2 regions of the Streptomyces sp. NPDC087428 genome follow, and region 2 is predicted to be linked to the other one. Evidence: riboswitches for the same ligand, from Rfam matches in the RefSeq annotation. Region 2 holds a riboswitch; the other holds the start of a gene.
What was found. A riboswitch is a leader RNA that binds a small molecule or an ion and turns the genes downstream of it on or off. The one in region 2 is predicted to bind cyclic di-AMP.
Positions count from the first base shown of each region.

Region 1: it holds a riboswitch for cyclic di-AMP, as region 2 does, so the genes downstream of both, ACIO3R_RS12370 (peptidoglycan DD-metalloendopeptidase family protein) here and ACIO3R_RS31365 (M23 family metallopeptidase) in region 2, are expected to answer to the same signal.

Region 1 covers NZ_JBIUXR010000005.1:157,360-164,280, forward strand. Annotated here, with positions in the region: gene ACIO3R_RS12355 (STM4012 family radical SAM protein) at 1-859, shown strand, start outside; gene ACIO3R_RS12360 (STM4011 family radical SAM protein) at 867-1,748, shown strand; gene ACIO3R_RS12365 (SGNH/GDSL hydrolase family protein) at 1,763-2,608, opposite strand; gene ACIO3R_RS12370 (peptidoglycan DD-metalloendopeptidase family protein) at 2,792-3,751, opposite strand; cyclic di-AMP (ydaO/yuaA leader) riboswitch at 3,755-3,944, opposite strand; gene ACIO3R_RS12375 (tyrosine-protein phosphatase) at 4,378-5,190, shown strand; gene ACIO3R_RS12380 (DUF6126 family protein) at 5,219-5,395, opposite strand; gene ACIO3R_RS12385 (helix-turn-helix domain-containing protein) at 5,443-6,051, opposite strand; gene ACIO3R_RS12390 (aspartate aminotransferase family protein) at 6,119-6,921, opposite strand, start outside.
Region 2 covers NZ_JBIUXR010000017.1:21,607-28,527, forward strand. Annotated here, with positions in the region: gene ACIO3R_RS31355 (PrsW family glutamic-type intramembrane protease) at 1-921, shown strand, start outside; gene ACIO3R_RS31360 (aldo/keto reductase) at 943-1,887, opposite strand; gene ACIO3R_RS31365 (M23 family metallopeptidase) at 2,004-3,179, opposite strand; cyclic di-AMP (ydaO/yuaA leader) riboswitch at 3,191-3,344, opposite strand; gene ACIO3R_RS31370 (PP2C family protein-serine/threonine phosphatase) at 3,648-4,796, opposite strand; tRNA gene ACIO3R_RS31375 (tRNA-Met) at 5,026-5,099, opposite strand; gene ACIO3R_RS31380 (hypothetical protein) at 5,439-5,750, shown strand; gene ACIO3R_RS31385 (SPFH domain-containing protein) at 5,793-6,921, opposite strand, start outside.

The DNA of each region.
Region 1 (6,921 bases), on a different contig from region 2:
CGGTGTGCAGAGCTTCGTGGAGGCCGAGGCACGTGCGGCGGTCCGTCCGCAGCGCCGTGCCGATGTGGAGTCGGCCCTCGGGCTGATCCGGGACGCCCGGATCCCGGTCCTCAACATCGACCTGATCTACGGCATCGACGGACAGACCGAGGCGAGCTGGCGCACCTCGCTGGACGCGGCCCTCCAGTGGCGGCCGGAGGAGCTGTACCTCTACCCGCTGTACGTACGTCCGCTGACCGGTCTCGGCAGGATCGCCGGTTCGGCCGCGGCCGCGGAGTCCGCCTGGGACGAGCAGCGGCTGCGGCTGTACCGCGCGGGCCGCGATCACCTCCTCGCCCACGGCTACGAGCAGGTGTCGATGCGGATGTTCCGCCGTGCCGACGCGCCGCGGGCCGGTGGTCCGGACGACTACGCCTGCCAGACCGACGGCATGATCGGCCTGGGCTGCGGCGCCCGCTCGTACACCTCTGGGCTGCACTACTCCTTCGACTACGCCGTGGCGACGGGGAAGGTGCGGGAGATCATCGACGACTACACGGCGACCGAGGACTTCTCGCACGCCGAGGTGGGCCGCTACACCGACGGCGGCGAGGCGCGCCGCCGTCACCTCCTCCAGTCGGTCCTCCAGGCCGAGGGGCTGCGGCTGCCGGAGTACCGGGAGCGGTTCGGCACCTCCCCCGACGAGGACTTCCGCGAGGAGCTGGCCCTGTTCGAGGAGCGGGGCTGGCTCGATCCGGGCGGGGCGGCCGCAGGGCTGCTGCGCCTGTCGCCGGAGGGGCTGGCGCACTCCGACGCCCTGGGCCCCGACCTCTTCTCCCCCGCCGTGCGGGCCGCGATGGCCTCGTACGAGCTGAAATGAGCCCCTCATGGACCTGACGATCCTCTACCGCGGTCCGCTCGCGTCGTGCGATTACGACTGCCCGTACTGTCCGTTCGCCAAGCGGCGCGACAGCCGGGAGCAGCTGCGGGCCGACCGGGCCGCGCTGGAGCGGTTCACGGCGTGGGCGGCGGCGCGGACCGACGACCGGATCTCGGTGCTGTTCACCCCGTGGGGCGAGGGGCTGGTCCGCTCCTGGTACCGCCGGGCGCTGGTCGAGCTGGCCCGGCTGCCGCACATCCGCCGGGTGGCGATCCAGACGAACCTGAGCGGCCGTACGCAGTGGCTGGCCGCGGCGGGCACCGCGGGCCGGGACAAGATCGCGCTCTGGTGCACGTACCACCCGGGCCAGACACCGTACGAGCGCTTCCTGGCCCGGTGCGGGGAGCTGGCGTCGCTGGGGATCCGCCACAGCGTCGGTGTGGTCGGTCTTGACAGCCATCTCGAAGAGGCCCGGCGGCTGCGGGCGGCGCTCCCCGAAGAGGTCTACCTCTGGGTCAACGCCGCGGAGGGGCAGAGCTACACGGACGAGGAGGCCGGCCGGTGGACGGAGATCGACCCGCTGTTCCCGTACAGCCGTCACCCGCACCGTTCGGCCGGGCTGCCCTGCCGGACCGGTGAGTCGGTCATCTCTGTGGACGGGGACGGGACGGTGCGCCGCTGCCACTTCGTCCGGGCCGAGCTCGGCAATCTCTACGACGGCAGCTATCTGGCGGCCCTGGGCCCGCGGGCCTGCCCGCGGGCCGTGTGCGACTGCCACATCGGCTACGTCCACCTGGAGACGCTGCCGCTGTACGACGTGTTCGCCGGCGGCGTGCTGGAACGCGTACCGGCCCGGACGCCGCATCCCGTCGAGCGGGTGAGCCCCTGATCGCGCCGCACCCCTCAGAGCGGCAGCAGGTCCGGCCGCTTGGCCTCCACGTGGTCCCCCGAGGACTCGCCGCGCAGCCGGCGCCCGATCCACGGCACCAGGTACTCGCGGGCCCAGTGGATGTCGTCGCGCCGGACCTCCAGCGCTCCCCGCTGCGCCTGCGGCGGCCACACCTGGTCGGGGTCGGCCGGCACGTCGAGGCCGAGGACCTGGGCGGCGCGCAGCGCGACCCGGGTGTGTCCCTCGGGCGACAGGTGCAGCCGGTCGCCGTCCCACGCACGCCGGTCCTGCACGGAGCGCAGCGACCAGAGGTCGAGCACCGGGCAGTCGTAGCGGTCCGCGATGGACCGCACATGGGCGGTGTAGGTGGCGATCTTGCCGCGCAGATGGCGCAGCACGGGAACGCCGCGGGTGTCGAAGCCGGTGGTGACCATGACGGTGCCGACCGCTTCGGTCAGCTCAGCGACCGCGCGTTCGAAGCGCTCGGCGACGTCGTCGGGGTCGGTGCCCGGCCGGATGATGTCGTTGCCGCCCGCGCAGAAGCTCACCAGGTCGGGGGCGAGTTCCCTGGCTCGGGGCACCTGCTCCTCGACTATCTGGTCGAGGAGGCGTCCTCGTACGGCGAGATTGGCGTACCTGAAGTTCCCGTGCGCGGAGCCTGCCTCACGCGGTGCCGTTTCGGGGTCCGGGAGCTGGTCCGCGAGGATGACCGCGAATCTGTCCGCCCAGCCGACGAAAGTCCCGTCGGGGCCGAGATCGCCGACTCCCTCGGTGAAGCTGTCGCCAATCGCCGCGTACGACTCGATGGCGCCCTGCCGGTTGATGACGCTCTGTCGGATGTTTCTCGAATCGTTTGCCACAAGGGCATATCCTGCACCGTCGAATGTGACCTACGCGACCGTAATACGGGGTTGACGGGTGGTGAGATAGACCACCCGGTCAGGTTTTGGTAAAGGGGGAATAAGCAGAGGGACGGTGCGCCGCCGCGCACCGTCCCTCTCTGTATTGCTCCGGTCCGGCTCACCGGACCTGTACTGCCTGGATCAGACGTTGATCCCGTGCGACGCCAGGTAGGCGATCGGGTCGACGTCCGAGCCGTACGCCGGACCCGTGCGGATCTCGAAGTGCAGGTGCGGGCCGGTCGCGTTGCCGGTGGAGCCCGAGAGGCCGACCTGCTGGCCCGCGGTCACGGTCTGGCCCGCGGAGACGGAGAGCGAGGACATGTGGCCGTACTGCGAGTAGTGGCCGTCGGCGTGCTTGATGACGACCTCGTTGCCGTACGCGCCGCCCCAGCCGGCGGTGACGACGGTGCCCGAGGTGATCGCCTTCACGCTGGTGCCGGTGGACACGGGGAAGTCGATGCCGGTGTGGCTGCCGCTGGACCAGCTGGCGCCGGAGGCGCGGTAGGCGGTGGTGTGGTTGCCGGGAACCGGGTGGACGTAACCGGAGCCGGTGCTCTGCTCGGCCGGGGCCGAGGTCTCGTTGGACGCCTGGACGTCGGAGGAGGACGAGGAGTTGGAGGCCGTGGGGGCCTTCGACTCGGTCGTGGCCGGAGCCTTGGAGGGGGCCTTCGACGGGGTGGTGGCACCCGCGGAGGTGTGCGCGCCGGTGGTCGAGGCGTGGCCCCAGGCCTTGCCGCCGAGCGTCAGCTTCATGCCCGGGAAGATCAGGCTCGGGTCGTCGCCGACGACCTTGCGGTTGTCCTGGTACAGCTTCTCCCAGCCGCCCTTGAGCTTGTGCTCGGCAGCGATCTTCGACAGGTAGTCGCCGGAGACCACGGAGTACGTCTTGGTGCCGGCCTGCTTCTCCGCGACCGGCTTGGCCGCGGCGGCGTGCGTGGCGGCGGACGAGTTCGCGGTGGCGGGAGCGGCCTGCTCCGCGGCGCTGGCACCGGTGGCGCCGAGCAGCGGAAGCGCGATGACGGCTCCGCCGGCGCTCGCGACGACGACGCCACGGGCGATGGTGCTGGACTTCGGACGGCGGTGCTTACCCGGTATGGGCATGAAGAATTTCCTCTCCGGCGCCTACGAGGTGAGCTGTCGGGTTCGGGCTGGAGATGCCCGGTCGCGCCTGGCGCGACTTCACCCCGAGCCGGCCGGATCACTCCGGTCGGCGGCTTACCTGGTTCCCCCGCTCCTGCCACACGGTGAGTGGGTGCGAATTCCGGACGGCGGCAGGATTAGGCGTTCCATCCGGATTGAGAGCGAACGTAAGCGAGTGGGGACGGCGGAAACAAGCCACGGGTTCCACACCGGATTCCACTCCGGAATATCGGTGCGGAATTCCGGTCACACTCCGTGGATTACGGATCTTGGCTTTCCGCGCGGCGCACGGATTACCCATCCTGAGCGCCGCCACACACCGTCACGGATATGATCCCGCTCACGAGAGGGTGATCATCTCCCGTTCAAGCGGGGCATGTTCGACTAAAAGCCCTAATACGGACATGTCGCGTCCGCCGTTCGCGTCGAAGCTCCGGACCGGGACCCGCACAGGGGTCGGCGCAGGAGTCCGCGGGGGTCCGCACAGGGCTGTCGCCGAGACGATTACCCGGGTATCCGATGTCGTATCGTCACGGGAGTGGACCCGTCGGCGACACGCGTCGGCGGCAGAGCCTCCAGGAGTGACCGTGACGCAGCAGCTGCCGCAGACCCCGTCGACGGAACCCGAGCTGGCGGGGGTCCGTAATTTCCGCGACGTGGGCGGGCTGCCCACATCGGACGGCCGCCGGGTGCGGTACGGGCGGCTCTTCCGCAGCGGTCACCTGGCGGGCGCCACCGCGGAGGACGCCGCGTTCCTCGGAGGCCTCGGCCTCCACACCGTCTTCGACTTCCGCAATGCCGCCGACCTGAAGCTGGACGGAGCGGACGTCGAGCTGCCCGGCGTACGCCATGTGAACATCCCCCTCACCGACCCGGCGGACGGCACCGAGTTCTGGCGGATGGTCCGCGACGGCAACATGGACGAGCTGCGTGGCCTCCTCGACGGCGGCAAGGGGACCGAGCGCATGGTCGCCTCCTACCGGACGATCATCCTGGAGCGCACCGCTGAGCACAGCCGCGTGCTGCACGCCCTGGCCGAGGACAGCGTCCCGGCCCTGATGCACTGCGCGGCCGGAAAGGACCGGGCGGGGCTCTCGATCGCCGTCTCCCTGCTCGCGGTCGACGTCGGGCGCGAGGCCGTCGAGGCCGACTACCTCAAGTCCAACGACGCCCACCGCCGCTACCGGGTGCGCCGCAGCGACACCTCGGCGGCCGGGACGTCACCCGAGGTGATGGAGCTCCTCAGCCCGCTCTTCGGCGCCCACAGCGAGTACCTCGCCGCGGCCTTCGCCGCGATCGACGAGACCTGGGGCGGCACCGACCGCTACCTCTCCGAGGGGCTGAAAGTCACCCCAGAGACCCGGGAGCGGCTGCGCGAGCGGCTTCTCGACGACGCGTGACCGGCCGGCCGGGCCACCGGGCTCCCGGCTACTGGTTGTGCATCCCCACCGCGAACAGCAGATAGAGGAAGCCCGCGATGACGTGCCCGGCCACCAGATAGGCGAACAGCCTGATGACGAGCCCCCGCGGCATCCTGCTCTCCTGCGAGTCGGACTCCTTGTGCTTGGCCGGGGTGAGCGGGTCGTAGTTCTCGGAATCGGACATGACAGTCCTCTCTGGCGGCCGGACGTGCCGGCGGCGGGGACGGCGTCTCAGCGACGGTGGATGCCACTGCCGAGGCACAGCTCGGCGGCGGGGCTCTGCAGCAGGGTGTGGACGAAGAGCAGCTCGGCGCCCTCACGCTCCGGCGCCGCGATCCGGTGCGGGGTGAGCGAGTCGAAGTGCGCGCTGTCGCCGGGGCCGAGCTCGTGCACGGTGTCCCCGAGGGTCACCCTGAGGTGCCCCGCCAGGACGTAAAGCCACTCCTCACCGGGGTGGACGCGCACCAGGTCGCCCTGCGCGCCGTACGGGACCCGGACGCGCAGCGCCTGCATCGCCCGGCCCGGACCACCGGCCTGCTGGTACATCCAGCCGTCGGCCTCGGCCCCCTCGAACTTCCGGCTCCGGACGATCGCGTCACGTTCCGGGGGGATCTCGCCCAGCAGTTCGGAGACCGTCGTACCGTAGATCCTGGCAAGTCCGAGCAGCATCGGCAGCGAGGGCTGCCGTCGGCCCGTTTCGAGCCGGGACAGATGGGCGGGCGAGAGCCCGGCGCGCTGGGCGGCGGTCTCCAGGGTGAGCCCGCGGCCGCGGCGCAGATCGCGCAGGCGGGGCGCGACACCGGGCAGCTCGTCGGCCACCCCTCCTTCTGGAGGATTCATGTCTCCATTGGGCCAGGAACTTTCCTCGGAGGCAAATTTCTTGCCTCCGAGGCAAACCCCCTGCTGATCAGCGGTTGGCGACCGCCTGCTTCACCAGGGTCCGGCCGAAGTCCCACATCAGCCCTCCGTTGTGCGCGTCGTCCATCACCGCCGTGAACGCGGTCACAAACCGGTCCACGTCCCCCTCGTCGATGACGAGCGGCGGAATCAGCTTGATCACTTCGAGGTGGTCGCCGGAGACCTGGGTGAGGATCCGGTGCTTCTGGAGCAGCGGTACGACCACCATCTGCGCGAAGAGTCCCTTGCGGGCCGCCTGGAGCATGGTCCAGCGGCTGCGCAGCTTCAGCGACGACGGCCGGCCGAACTCGATGCCGATCATCAGCCCGCGACCGCGCACCTCGTGCAGCAGCTCGTAGCGGCCGACCAGGGCGGCCAGCCGCTCGCGCAGCAGATCACCGGTGCGGCGGGCGTTCGCCACGGTCTCCTCGTCCTCCATCACGGCGAGGACCGCGAGCCCGGCCGCCATCGCCTGGGCGTTGGAGCCGAAGCTCGCCGAGTGGACCAGCACCCGGTCCATCGACGAGTAGACGCGTTTGAAGATCCAGTCCTTGCCGAGGGTCGCCCCGACCGGCACATAGCCGCCGGAGAGCGCCTTGGCGACGCAGACCAGATCCGGTTCGACCCCTTCCTCGTGCTGGTAGGCGTAGAAGTCACCGGTACGGCCCAGCCCGGTCTGCACCTCGTCGGCGATGAGCAGGGCCTTGTGCTTGCGCAGCAGCTCCTGGGCGGCGCGCAGGAAGCCGGGCGGCGAGGCGTGCACGCCCTTGCCCTGGATCGGCTCGACGACCAGGCCGGCCACATCGCCCCGCT
Region 2 (6,921 bases):
TCGCCGTTCGCGCATCCGCTGTTCACCGTCATGACCGGCATCGGCTTCGGGATCGCCGCGAGCAGCACACGCCACCAGCGTTTCCGCCGCCTCGCGTTGCCGGTGCTCGGCCTGGTCCTCGCGATGGGCATGCACGCCCTGTGGAACGGCTCGTCGACGTTCGGCCCGTACGGTTTCTACGCGGTGTACGGCCTGTTCATGGTGCCGGCCTTCGGCCTGGTGACCTGGCTGGCGATCTGGTCCCGCCGGCGCGAGCTGCGCACGCTGGCCGTCGAGCTGCCCGTCTACGCCGCGGCCGGCTGGCTCTCCCCCGCCGAACCCCTCGCCCTGTCCTCGATGCGGGCCCGCGGCAGGGCCAGGGACGCGGCACGCCGGTGGGCGGCGGCAGCGGGAGGCGGCCCTCACGGCCGCCAGGGCCACGTACCGGCCCCGGTCGCCGCCCACGCCAGGGACCGGGCGAAGGCACAGGCCAAGGCGGCGGCCCGCGCGGTCGCCGAGTACGAGTCGTTCGCGACGTCGCTGGCCTTTCTGCGCCGGCAGGCCCGCCGCGGCACGGCGGGCCCGGACCTGGCCGAACGTGAGCTGGAGCTGCTGCACCACCTGTGGCAGCGCCGGGAGGTCGCCGGTCCCGCCCTGGCGTACGCGGCGCAGGCGACGCGGCGCCCGCGCCCCCGGTTCACCCCTCCGCCGCCCCGGCCGTACCAGGGGTACGGGGGATACCAGGGCAACAGGGCGTACCAGCCCAACGGCAGCCACGCCCCGCACCCGTACCCCGCGTATCCGCACCCCACGCATCCGTACGGCCAGCCCCCGTACGCGGGGCAGCCGTACGCGGGGCAGCCGTACACACAGCCCCCGTACGACGCGCCGCTCCACAGCCCGGCGCCCCACAGCCCTCCGGATCAGTACCCGGATCAATAGGGCCAGGGCCGGCGAACGGTTCTAGGCGGATGCCTCGGTGAGCTCGGTCAGCTCCTGGTCCGTGAGGTGCAGATCGGCGACGGCCACCAGCGCGGGCAGCTGCTCGACCGTCCGGGCGGAGGCGAGCGGGGCGGCGACGGTCGACTGGGCGGCCAGCCAGGCCAGCGCCACGGTCGCGATCTCGGCGTTCCGCTCCTGCGCCACCGTGTCGAGCGCGGCCAGGACCTTCCGTCCGCGCTCCGACTCCAGGTGCTCGCCCGCCTTTCCGGCGCGTGCGCTGTCCACGGTCGTACCGGGGCGGTACTTGCCGGTGAGGAAGCCGGAGGCGAGGGCGAAGTACGGGACGGCGGCGAGGCCGGCACCCGCAGCGGTGTCCTGGAGCTCGCCCTCGTAGGTGTCCCTGGAGACGAGGTTGTAGTGCGGCTGCAGGGCCACGTAGCGGGCCAGTCCCTCGCGCTCGGAGAAGTCCAGCGAGGCGCGGAGCCGCTCCGGGCCGATGTTGGAGGCGGCGATCTCGCGGACCTTGCCGTCCTTCACCAGCTGGTCCAGGGCGGAGATGATCTCCTCGACCGGGACCGTCTCGTCGTCGAAGTGCGTGTAGTAGAGGTCGATGTGGTCGGTACCGAGGCGGCGCAGCGACTCCTCGGCTGCGGCCTTGATGGTGGTGGGGGAGAGTCCCTTGTACGAGGGGTGGGCGCCGACCTTGGTGGCCACGACGATGTCGGAACGGTTGCCCCGCGACGCGAGCCACTTGCCGATGAGGGTCTCCGACTCGCCGCCCTCGTTGCCGGGGATCCAGGCGGAGTACGCGTCGGCGGTGTCGATGAAGTTGCCGCCGGCCGCCGCGTACGCGTCGAGCACGGCGAAGGACTGCGCCTCGTCGGCGGTCCAGCCGAAGACGTTGCCGCCGAGGGCGAGGGGGAAGACCTGAAGGCTGGACGATCCGAGCTTGCGGAGAGAAGTCATGGAAGGAACAACCCGTTCCCCCGCCTCCGCTATTCCGTGCCGTGTACAGCTACGGCAGCGGACCGGCAGCCCTGACGTCGGGGGGTGAGCGTCAGGACTGCCGGGGTTCAGTCCGCTCAGACCGTCAGGCCACGGGCGCGCAGCCAGGTCATCGGGTCGATCCCGGTGCCGTCCGGGGTGTGGACCTCCAGGTGGAGGTGCGGGCCGGTCACGTTGCCGGTCGCGCCGACGCGCCCGATGGTGTCCCCGGTGGTGACCTTCTGGCCGACGCCGACACCGATCGAGGACTGGTGGCAGAACCACAGCTCCGTACCGTCGTCGAGCTCCAGGACCGTGCGGTAGCCGTAAGCGCCGGACCAGCCGGCCGACTTGACGGTGCCGGTGTGGATGGCCTTGATCGGGGTACCTGTCGGAGCGGCGAAGTCGAGGCCCGTGTGGTAGCCGGAGGACCACATCGAACCGGCCTCGCCGAAGGTCGAGGTAATCGTGTAAGAGGAGGTGGGGATGGCGTAGCTGGCGGCGAGCTTGGCGAGCCGAGCTGCCTCCGCCTTCTTCTTGGCCTCTGCCTCCGCCTTCTTCTTCGCGGCGGCGACCTTGGCCTCCGCGGCGTCCTGCTGCTTCTTCGCCTCTGCGGCCGCCTTCTCCGCGGCGGCCTTCTCCTGGGCGGCCTTGGCCTCCGCGTCGGCGGAGTCCTGCTGCTGCTCGGCCTGCTGGAGGATGCGGGCGCGGAGCGCCTCGCCGGCGTCCGTCGTGCCCTGCTCGGCCTCGGTGGTGGTGATGCCGGCCGTCGTCAGCGGGGCGGAAGCGGTCTCGGTCCCGGCAGTCTCCGCCTCGGACCCGCTGGAGAACAGTGCGCCGACGCCCGGCAGTGACTTGGCCTCGGGGAGCTTGTCCGAGATGGCGTCGGGAAGGGAGATGGAGACCGGCGGCCTGCTCTGCGCGGAGGCCATGCCGCCCGCGCCGACGGCCGCGATGACACCGACGCCGAGAACGGTGGAGCTACGGGCGAGACCGTTGCGCTGCTTGGCGACGCGGTGCTTGCCGCGTACGGGGCGGACGGACTCCTCGGTGGGGTTCCATTCCTCCCACGCCTTGCCGGGCTCGGCCTCCTCGGCAGGGAAGCCGCTGCCGAACTCGCTGCCCCGACCGGTTCCGTAAGCGGTTCCGTGGTCGGTCCCGTAGGCGGTTCCGTGGTGGGTGCCGTAGACGGCACCGGGCCCGGTTCCGAAGTCATTTCCGTGTTCGGGTGCGAACCGGGAGGGGGCTTCGGGGGCAGGCTTGTTGGACGCCACTGGGGCGCACTCCTTTCCTTCCTTCTCGCCTACCGGGTTAGCTGACGGGTTCGGAGCAGGAAGGTCTCCTACGGGTTCCTCCGTCTCTCGACGAGACAGAGATGCCCGATTCACCCCATGTAGGTGGTTCCCCGGTTCCCTTGCGGAATTCGGCGCTCGCGCACGGTGCCGCCTCTGACGGCGGCTGGGACAACCGCGCTGCGTTATCGAACGTTAATAGACACACGGGTCCGATTCCAAGCCGTTCCAACTGATCATTCCCGTCTTTGGCCTGGACTTTACGGGACACAACCGGGTGGAATCGGGCGAGTTGATCGCCCCTCAATCGTTATCTGTTTTCTGACGTTGCGTCAAATGTTATGCGGAGGGGTTCCTTACGGTTACGCACGGTGGCATCGGCCGTGGCCTCTTCCCCACTTCCCCGCACGCTCTCCCCCGTCCGCCCTTCCGCCTTCACCCGGTACCGCCCTACAGACCCACGATCTTCACGGTCGTGCGCCGCTCCGACTGCCCCTCGGTGGGGCGCGCGACCGCGAGCAGCGCCATGTCGTCGGTCGTCACCCCACCGGTGTACAGCCGTACGTCATCGGTCAGCGCCGACAGCAGTTCCTCGGGCCCCGGGAAGATCCGCCCGCGCAGCCGCTCCGCGGGGTCGTAGAAGACCCCTGCGGCGTCCCGCGCCTCGGAGAGGCCGTCCGTGTACAGGAGGAGCGTCGCCCCGGCGGGCAGCTCCCACTCGTCGGAGCGGTCCGGCCACACGCCCAGGTCCATCCCCAGGGGCAGCGCGGGCAGCGTGGGCCGCAGCACCTCCAGCGCCCCGTCCGAGTGCAGCAGCAGCGGTTCGGGGTGGCCGCGGTTGACGATCCGCACCCGGGCCGCGCCCGGCGGGATCTCGGCCAGGACGGCGGTGATGAACCCCTCGACCGCGTCGAGGCCGCCGCTTCTGCTCGATTCCCGCGCCAGCGCACGCTCCAGCCGCTGGGCCACCCCCTCCAGCGACCGCTCCTGCTCCGCGGCCTCCCGGAACGCGCCGATGATCACCGCCACCGCCTCGACCGCGTCCAGCCCCTTGCCGCGCACGTCCCCGACCACCAGCCGCACCCCGTACGGGGTGTCCGTGACCGAGAACAGGTCGCCGCCGACGAACTCGTCCGCCTGGGCCGCCTCGTACCGCGCGGCCACGTACAGCCCGCCGATCCGGTCGGACGGCGTCGGCAGCACCGCGCGCATGGCGGTCTCCGCGATGACCCGCGCGGAGGCCAACTGCTCGTTGCTGCGGCGCACGACACCGTTGATGAAGACCGCGAGCACGGAGACGGTGAAGACCGTGAGGAGCTCGATGGACGGCACGACCTGGAACAGGGAGCCGTGGTAGAGCCGCAGCGCCGCGATGGCCACCATCGAGGCGGCTCCGACCCGGATGGTGCCCGCCAGCGAGAAGAACGGCGCGGCGATCAGCGGGGCCGCGGCGAAGAGCGGGACGGCCGTGAAGGCGGGCGGGGTGAAGAAGTCGAACACCAACGCGACGGTGATCACCAGGCCGGGCAGCGCCCGGACGAGCCGGCGGTTCCGGATCTCGTCGGTACGCCTCCCCCGCCGCTGTTGCCGCTTCCCCACCTGTGCTCTCCTGCCCGGTGCGCTCAGGGCCGCGGACGGTACCGCGCACCACCCCCAGACTTCCCGGAACGCGGGCGGAGGTCTACTCCTCGGCGGCCAGTGGGAGTAGGAGCGCGGCGCGGGTCGCACCGGCCGACGGGCCGATGGACCGGCGAACACACACATGCATACACACGCACAAACGAATCAGACCCGGCACGCTGTATGCGTGCCGGGTCTGATTCTTCAGTAGCGGGGACAGGATTTGAACCTGCGACCTCTGGGTTATGAGCCCAGCGAGCTACCGAGCTGCTCCACCCCGCGTCGGTAAACACAACTCTACGGCATGTTCGACGCACTCATGACCACCCCGCGCACGCCCCCCCTGCTCCCCGTCCGCCTCACCCACGCCCTCCCCTCACCCCCTCCCACTCGCTCGCCGCTCCCCGCCCTCGACCGTCCTGCCAACGGACCGCGCCAAGAACGCCAAAGTGCTGAAATTGAGAAGGTGTTGCGAGGAACACGTGTTCTGCCGCAAGGTATCTGCTGCATCCCCCGGACCGGTGGGCTGCCCGTGCGAGCAGACCCTGGGCCGCCCGCTTCACCGTGCCCCGCAAGCCGCTCCCGGTCTCTCATCGCCGCCTGTCTGGAGGGCCTCCGCCGATGACCGCACCGCTCACTCCCGCCCCCGTCCCCGCGGCCGCTGTGGCCCCACCGCTGCGCGGCGCCGTCATCAGTGGCGTGATCGGTGGAGCGATCGGGGCGGTGATGAGTGCGGGAGTCAATTACGCGATCTTCGGAATGCCGGACAGCGAAGCGGTCAACGCGGTCAACCACGCCGCGTCCGGCCTGTTCAGCGGGTTCCTCGCGGGCTTCATAGGGATCCTCGCGCACCACCGGAAGGTCACGTCGGCCGCGCGCGCGGAGGCGGCGGCGACAGCGGCCGCGACCCCCGTCGCCGTACCGGAGCCGTAGCCGTAGCCCCCAGCAGAGCCGGGACCGGAACCGGCCGCCAGGTCATTCCGCGTCGGCGATCCGGGGCGTCCGGTCCCGGTCCGAGCCCTGATCCTGGTTCCGGTCGCGCATGTCGTGGTCCTCGGGCGCGCCCGTGTCCGTGCCGCGCTGGAGCGACTGAAGGATCGCCAGCCCCTGGCCGACGACGCCCGCCGCCACCTCGTTGACACCGTCGGTGCCGTTGAGGACGGTGAGGCTGGCTCCCGACATCCCGCGGGCGGCCGCGTCGGCCAGCGCCGGCAGGTTCTCCACGATCCGGTTGGCCGCGATGAGTTCCTGGTTGCCCTCCCGCAGCGAGACCGCGCGGGCCGTGTTGGCGTCCGCCTGGGCCTGGGCGAGGGTCCGTTCGGCGTACGCGCTTCCGTCCGCCTCGAACTTCACCTGGTCACGAGCGGCCTCGGCCAGGGTGCGCTGCCGGTAGGCCTCGGCGTCCGCCGGGCGCCCGACCTCCGCCTCCAGCCGCTGGGCGGCCAGCCCCGCCTGACGCTGGGCCAGTGCGGTCTGCTCGTCGATGACCTCGTGCGACGCCCTGGCCTGCGCGAGCGGCCCGGCCTGGGCGGCACGGGCGTTGTACTGCTCCGTCTCTGCGAGGAATCCGGCCCGCTTGATCGCGGTGTCCCGTTCGTACTCGGCCTTGAGCGCGGAGGCCTGCTGCTCGCGTTCGGCGGCCTCCTGATCGGCCTTCGCGCGGGCGATCCGGGCCTGGCCGGCGACCGCGGCGGCGTGCGGGGCGGCCAGGTTCTCGATGTACCCGGTGGCGTCGTCGATCTCCTGGATCTGGAGGGCGTCCACCACGATGCCGAGCTTCTCCATCTCACCGTGGCTGCCGGCGATGACCTCCTGGGAGACCCGGCTGCGTTCCCGGATGATCTGCTCCACGGTCAGTCCGCCCACGATGGACCGCAGGTGTCCGGCGAAGATCCGGCCGACGAGCTCCTCCATCTGGTTCTGCTCGGACAGGAAGCGCCGCGCGGCGTTGGCGATGGACACGGCGTCGTCGCCGACCTTGAAGACGGAGACGGCCCGGACCGTGAGGCGGATGCCCTGCTGGGTGACGCAGTCCTCGGTGATCTCCGCCTCCCGGAGCGAGAGGGACAGCATCCGCGCCTTCTGCTTGATGGGGAGGACGAAG